3 regions of the Streptomyces enissocaesilis genome follow, and region 2 is predicted to be linked to each of the others. Evidence: predicted binding sites of a transcription regulator. Region 2 holds the regulator's gene; each other region holds the start of a gene.
What was found. The regulator HrcA, encoded in region 2, represses chaperone genes, less so after heat shock. The targets are predictions, from matches to a motif close to TTNGCACTCNGNNNNNCNGAGTGCNAA.
Positions count from the first base shown of each region.

Region 1: the regulator HrcA is predicted to act here: its motif matches at 1,457-1,483, upstream of groES (co-chaperone GroES).
Region 3: the regulator HrcA is predicted to act here: its motif matches at 1,463-1,489, upstream of groL (chaperonin GroEL).

Region 1 covers NZ_BAAAUD010000029.1:53,572-55,836, reverse strand. Annotated here, with positions in the region: gene groL (chaperonin GroEL) at 1-906, opposite strand, end outside; gene groES (co-chaperone GroES) at 1,001-1,309, opposite strand; gene ABD374_RS13485 (polysaccharide deacetylase family protein) at 1,553-2,265, opposite strand, start outside.
Region 2 covers NZ_BAAAUD010000047.1:84,896-87,160, forward strand. Annotated here, with positions in the region: gene dnaJ (molecular chaperone DnaJ) at 1-621, opposite strand, end outside; gene hrcA (heat-inducible transcriptional repressor HrcA) at 622-1,638, opposite strand; gene ABD374_RS22835 (MBL fold metallo-hydrolase) at 1,822-2,265, shown strand, end outside.
Region 3 covers NZ_BAAAUD010000097.1:4,510-6,774, reverse strand. Annotated here, with positions in the region: gene groL (chaperonin GroEL) at 1-1,338, opposite strand, end outside; gene ABD374_RS31990 (cold-shock protein) at 1,653-1,856, opposite strand.

The DNA.
Region 1 (2,265 bases), on a different contig from region 2:
GGCGATGACGGTCGCACCGGTGAGGGTGGCGATGTCGCCGAGCATGGCCTTGCGGCGGTCACCGAAGCCGGGGGCCTTCACCGCGACGGCGTTGAAAGTGCCACGGATCTTGTTGACCACCAGGGTCGACAGGGCCTCGCCCTCGACGTCCTCGGCGATGATCAGCAGCGGCTTGGAGGCGCCGGCCTGGATGACCTTCTCCAGCAGCGGCAGCAGGTCCTGGATCGAGCCGATCTTGCCCTGGTGGATCAGGATGTACGGGTCGTCGAGGACGGCCTCCATACGCTCCTGGTCGGTCACCATGTACGGCGAGAGGTAGCCCTTGTCGAAGGCCATGCCCTCGGTGAAGTCGAGCTCCAGGCCGAAGGTGTTGGACTCCTCGACGGTGATGACACCGTCCTTGCCGACCTTGTCCATCGCCTCGGCGATGAGCTCGCCGACCTGCGAGTCCTGGGCGGAGAGCCCGGCCACGGCGGCGATGTCGGACTTGTCGTCGATCGGACGGGCGTTCGCGAGGAGGTCCTCGGAGATCGCCTTGACCGCGGCGTCGATGCCCTTCTTCAGGGCGGCCGGGGAAGCACCGGCGGCGACGTTGCGCAGGCCCTCGCGGACCAGCGCCTGGGCCAGCACGGTGGCGGTGGTGGTGCCGTCACCCGCGATGTCGTTGGTCTTGGTCGCCACCTCCTTCACGAGCTGGGCGCCCAGGTTCTCGTACGGGTCGTCGAGCTCGACCTCGCGCGCGATCGTGACACCGTCGTTGGTGATGGTGGGGGCGCCGAACTTCTTGTCGATGACGACGTTGCGGCCCTTGGGGCCGATCGTCACCTTGACCGTGTCGGCAAGCTTGTTGACGCCGCGCTCGAGGGCGCGACGGGCGTCCTCGTCGAACTTCAGAATCTTCGCCATGGAGCTTCTCTGTCCTCTCAAACGAAATGCGCCCCGGGCCGCCCGGCAATCGCAGGGGGCCAGGGGCGCAGATCAAAAGCAATCTTGGGGCGAGTTACTTCTCGATGATCGCGAGCACGTCGCGAGCCGAGAGGACGAGGTACTCCTCGCCGCTGTACTTCACCTCGGTGCCGCCGTACTTGCTGTACAGCACGACATCGCCGACGGATACGTCGAGCGGCAGGCGCTCGCCGTTCTCGAAGCGGCCCGGGCCCACGGCCAGGACGACGCCCTCCTGGGGCTTCTCCTTGGCGGTGTCCGGAATGACCAGGCCAGAGGCGGTGGTCTGCTCGGCGTCGAGCGGCTGGACCACAATGCGGTCCTCGAGCGGCTTGATGGCAACCTTGGAGCTGGTGGTCGTCACGGTCCGGTCTCCCCCTTCGGAGATCTCACGGGGTTAACTGATGTGGGGTGGCGACCAGGTGGATCCGTCGTCGCGGGTGCCGGACCTGCCCGTCGCTACTATTGGCACTCGCCGGTGGAGAGTGCCAACGCCGAGACTATGACGCGGTTAGCACTCGGTCAAGCGGAGTGCCAATTCAGCGCCGCCGCGCGCGTCCCGGAGGCGATGTCCGGCCCCGGCCTCCGGCCGCGTCGGAGGCGGTTCTCAGAGGTACTCCTCCAGACGCGCCACCGCGAACCCCTGCTCCTGGACGCGGCGCAGCACCCGCACCGTCGCCTCCGCCAGCTCCCCGGGCCTGCGGGAGTGCGCGAACACGATGTCGCCCGGCCGCAGCCGGTCGCCCCGCGCGTACCGCAGGGCGCCGCCTTGCGCCGAAGCCCACCACAGCACCACCGCGTCGGCCCCGCAGTCGCCCGCCGCCCGCAGCGTCTGGTTGTCGTACGCCCCGTACGGCGGCCTGAAGAGCCGCGGCCTGGTGCCGAAGCGGGCCTCCAGGCGGTCCCGCTGACCGCAGATCTGGGCGCGCTGTCCGGCGTACGGCAGACCGGGCAGGTAGACGTGACCGACCCCGTGGTTCTGCACCGTGGTGGAGCCGCCGCCCGCCCGTCCCGGCCGGACGAAGCGGCGGTGCCCGGGCGCGGCCGTGCCGTCCGTCAGGAACACGCTGACCGGCAGGTCCAGTTCGTCGACCAGCCGCACGAACGCGGAGTCCTGTGCGGCGCCGTCGCCGAAGGTGAGGAAGACGACCTTGTCGCGGGTCGGTACGCGGTCCACGACGAAGGGCCGGTCCGGTTTGCGGACCGGGGGCGCCGGCGCCGGACGGAGCGGCTCCCGCAGCCCCCACCGCGCGTACGGCGCCCCGGACCGCGGCGCCGGACCGCCGTGCTCCGGGCCGCCGTGCGGCTGCCCGCCGTGCG
Region 2 (2,265 bases):
GCGCCCGTCACCGGCGCACTCCGGGCACGGGGTCGGTACGACCGTGCCGAAGCCCTGGCACTGCGGGCAGGGGCGCGAGGTCATGACCTGGCCCAGGAAGGACCGGGTGACCTGCGAGACCTCACCGCGGCCGCGGCACATGTCACAGGTCTGGGCGGAGGTGCCGGGTGCGGCGCCCTCGCCCGAGCACGTCGTGCACACGACGGCCGTGTCGACCTGGATGTCCTTGGTCGTGCCGAAGGCCGCCTCGTTGAGGTCGATCTCCAGCCGGATCATCGCGTCCTGGCCGCGCCGCGTGCGCGACCTCGGGCCGCGCTGCGACGCCGTGCCGAAGAACGCGTCCATGATGTCCGAGAAGTTCCCGAAGCCGCCCTGGCCGAAGCCGCCGGCTCCGCCGCCCGCCTGCGAGAGGGGGTCGCCGCCGAGGTCGTAGACCTGCTTCTTCTGCGGGTCCGACAACACCTCGTACGCGGCGTTGATCTCCTTGAAGCGCTCCTGCGTCTTGGGATCGGGATTCACGTCCGGGTGGAGCTCGCGCGCCAGCCGCCGGAATGCCTTCTTGATCTCGTCCTGGGACGCGTCGCGGCGTACGCCGAGTACGGCGTAGTAGTCGGTGGCCACTTACGACTCCGCCAGGATCTGTCCGACGTAACGTGCCACTGCGCGTACCGCTCCCATCGTTCCGGGGTAGTCCATGCGGGTCGGTCCGACCACGCCGAGTTTGGCGACTGCTTCGTCGCCCGAACCGTAGCCGACCGCGACGACGGACGTGGAGCTGAGCCCCTCATGGGCGTTCTCGTGCCCGATTCGTACGGTCATGCCCGAGTCCGTTGCCTCACCCAGCAGCTTGAGGAGCACGACCTGCTCCTCAAGCGCCTCCAGCACCGGCCGGATGGTGAGGGGGAAATCATGTCCGAAGCGGGTCAGATTGGCGGTGCCGCCGATCATCAGCCGCTCCTCGGTCTCCTCGACCAGGGTCTCCAGGAGAGTGGACAGGACCGTCGAAACGGTTCCCCGGTCCTCCTTGTCGAAGGATTCGGGAAGGTCCTGCACCAGCTGCGGTACGTCCGCGAAGCGGCGTCCCACGACCCGGCTGTTGAGCCGGGCCCGCAGGTCCGCCAGGGACGTCTCGCCGAACGGCGCGGGGCAGTCGATCATGCGCTGCTCGACCCGTCCGGTGTCCGTGATGAGCACGAGCATCAGACGGGCCGGGGCCAGCGAGAGGAGTTCCACGTGCCGCACCGTCGAGCGGGTCAGCGACGGGTACTGCACGACGGCGACCTGCCGGGTCAGCTGCGCGAGCAGCCGGACCGTACGGGCCACCACGTCGTCGAGGTCGACCGCTCCGTCCATGAAGTTCTGGATGGCGCGGCGCTCGGGCGACGACAGGGGCTTGACACCCGCGAGCTTGTCGACGAACAGCCGGTAGCCCTTGTCCGTCGGGATGCGCCCGGCGCTCGTGTGCGGCTGGGCGATGAAGCCCTCGTCCTCCAGGACGGCCATGTCGTTGCGGACCGTGGCCGGGGAGACGCCGAGCTTGTGCCGCTCGGTGAGCGCCTTGGAGCCGACGGGCTCCTCGGTGCCCACGTAGTCCTGGACGATGGCGCGCAGCACCTCGAGTCTGCGTTCGCTGAGCATCGCGCACACCTCCAGCTGTCGGTCGTTGGCGTCTGTCTGGCACTCACTGCGGGGGAGTGCCAGCAATCCCCGGGCCAGTGTACGGCGGCGAGGTGCACACCTAGCAAGGGCGGCCGGTCACCTTACCCCGCGACGGCCCTGTTCAGCGGGCGGGGACCCCCGGGATGGGACTAGCGTCACGGTATGGACGTCAGTTGGGAAGAGGCAGGCTGGGAACGGCTCGCACCGGGGGTGGGACGGCGGCGCATGCCGGTCTGGGACGCGACGGTGGGCCTGGTGACCGGGGACGGCGAGGGCGGCGGCTCCGCGCTGCTGGTCGACACGGGGTCGACGCTGCGCGAGGGCGCGGAGCTCCGTGCCCAGGCGCAGCGGCTTCTGGGCCCCGGCCGGAGAGTGACGCACATCGCTCTCACCCACCCCCACTTCGACCACGTCCTGGGCACGGCGGCGTTCGCGGGAGCCGAGGTGTACGGGGCGGTCGGCGTCGACGACCTGCTGCGGCGGGACCGGGACGCGGTGCGGGACGACGCCGTACGGCACGGGGTCGAGCGGAGCGCGGCGGCGGAGGCGGCGGACGTCCTGGTCGCGCCGCACCACCTGGTCTGCGGCGAGTGGACGCTGGACCTG
Region 3 (2,265 bases), on a different contig from region 2:
GGCCTCCAGCGCGAGACGCACGGCGTTGGCACCGGTGGCCTCGTCGCCCGTGAGCTCGAGCTTCTCGAAGACGGCCGTGGCCTGGAGCAGAGCCACGCCACCACCGGCGACGATGCCCTCCTCGACGGCGGCCTTGGCGTTGCGCACCGCGTCCTCGATGCGGTGCTTGCGCTCCTTGAGCTCGACCTCGGTGGCGGCACCGGCCTTGATGACGGCCACGCCGCCGGCCAGCTTCGCCAGGCGCTCCTGGAGCTTCTCGCGGTCGTAGTCCGAGTCGGAGTTCTCGATCTCGGCACGGATCTGGTTGACGCGGCCCTGGACCTGGTCGCTCTCACCGGCGCCGTCGACGATCGTCGTCTCGTCCTTGGTGATGACGACCTTGCGGGCGCGGCCGAGCAGGTCGAGACCGGCGTTCTCCAGCTTGAGGCCGACCTCCTCGGAGATGACGGTGCCACCGGTGAGGATGGCGATGTCGCCGAGCATGGCCTTGCGGCGGTCACCGAAGCCCGGAGCCTTGACGGCGACGGACTTGAAGGTGCCACGGATCTTGTTGACGACGAGCGTGGACAGCGCCTCGCCCTCGACGTCCTCCGCGATGATCAGCAGCGGCTTGCCCGACTGCATGACCTTCTCCAGCAGCGGAAGGAGGTCCTTCACGTTGGAGATCTTGGAGTTGACGATCAGGATGTACGGGTCGTCGAGCGACGACTCCATGCGCTCCATGTCGGTGGCGAAGTACGCCGAGATGTAGCCCTTGTCGAAGCGCATGCCCTCGGTGAGCTCAAGCTCCAGACCGAAGGTCTGCGACTCCTCGACGGTGATGACGCCTTCCTTGCCGACCTTGTCCATCGCCTCGGCGATGAGCTCGCCGATCTGGGTGTCGGCGGCGGAGATGGAGGCCGTCGAAGCGATCTGCTCCTTGGTCTCCACGTCCTTGGCCTGCTCGAGGAGAGCGGCGGAGACGGCCTCGACGGCCTTCTCGATGCCGCGCTTGAGGGCCATCGGGTTGGCGCCGGCGGCGACGTTGCGCAGGCCCTCGCGGACCAGAGCCTGGGCGAGGACAGTCGCGGTCGTCGTGCCGTCACCGGCTACGTCGTCGGTCTTCTTCGCGACTTCCTTGACCAGCTCGGCGCCGATCTTCTCGTACGGGTCCTCGAGCTCGATCTCCTTGGCGATGGAAACACCATCGTTGGTGATCGTGGGGGCGCCCCACTTCTTCTCGAGGACGACGTTGCGGCCCTTGGGGCCGAGGGTGACCTTGACGGCGTCGGCGAGCTGGTTCATCCCGCGCTCGAGACCGCGCCGTGCCTCCTCGTCGAACGCGATGATCTTGGCCATGTGAAGTGGTCCTCCCGGACTGGGGTGGATTCTCCGGACCGAGTGGCGCCCGCGACGGACGGCCAGCCTGCCTGGTGGTTTTCCTTGTCCCACCCGGCCTGCGGGCCTCACCGGCCCGGTCCTTCTGTCACTCTCACTGGGAGAGTGCTAACAGTGCTAACGCCAATGATTAGCACTCGACCCCCTCGAGTGCAAGCGTCCCCCTCGGATGTGGACAGACGTCCCGGGGGCGCGGGGCACGCAGGAAGGGCCCGTACCCGGCGTGGGTACGGGCCCTTCCTGTGCGAGTGCGTCGGTGGCCGATCGCGCCGGGATCAGACGGCGAGCTTGACCATGTCCGCCTGCGGACCCTTCTGGCCCTGCGAGATCTCGAATTCGACTCGCTGACCCTCTTCAAGGGTGCGGTACCCGTCCATCTGGATCGCGCTGTAGTGGACGAAAACATCCGCACCACCGTCGACCGCGATGAAGCCGTACCCCTTCTCCGCGTTGAACCACTTGACGGTGCCCTGAGCCATGCCCAACTCCCCTATTACTGGCCCTTGCACGGGACCGCACTTCGCGGACCCGGGTCAGATCTCCACCCTCCGACAGGAGAGGGCGTGCGCCGGAACGCGTCGACCGCGGCTGAATGTATCTGCCCAACTGCCCTCTGCAACAGGTCAGTCGGACGAGAAATCTGGGCGCGGCCGAACAGTCGAATATGAGGAAGTCCCTGGTTTTCAGGGCAAGTCGGGCCGGACAAGGCGCGCATTGGCGGCAATCGGCTCGAACACTTTGGCTGCTTCTTGTCGCACGGGGACGCATTCTCATATGCGCCCGGCAAAGGCAGCGGAGGGGGCTTCCCCGACTCTACCCCGCTCAACCATGCAGAATTGCCCCCTCCGCTTCTGTGGCGGAGGGGGCAATGCGCGTGACGGCGGGTGT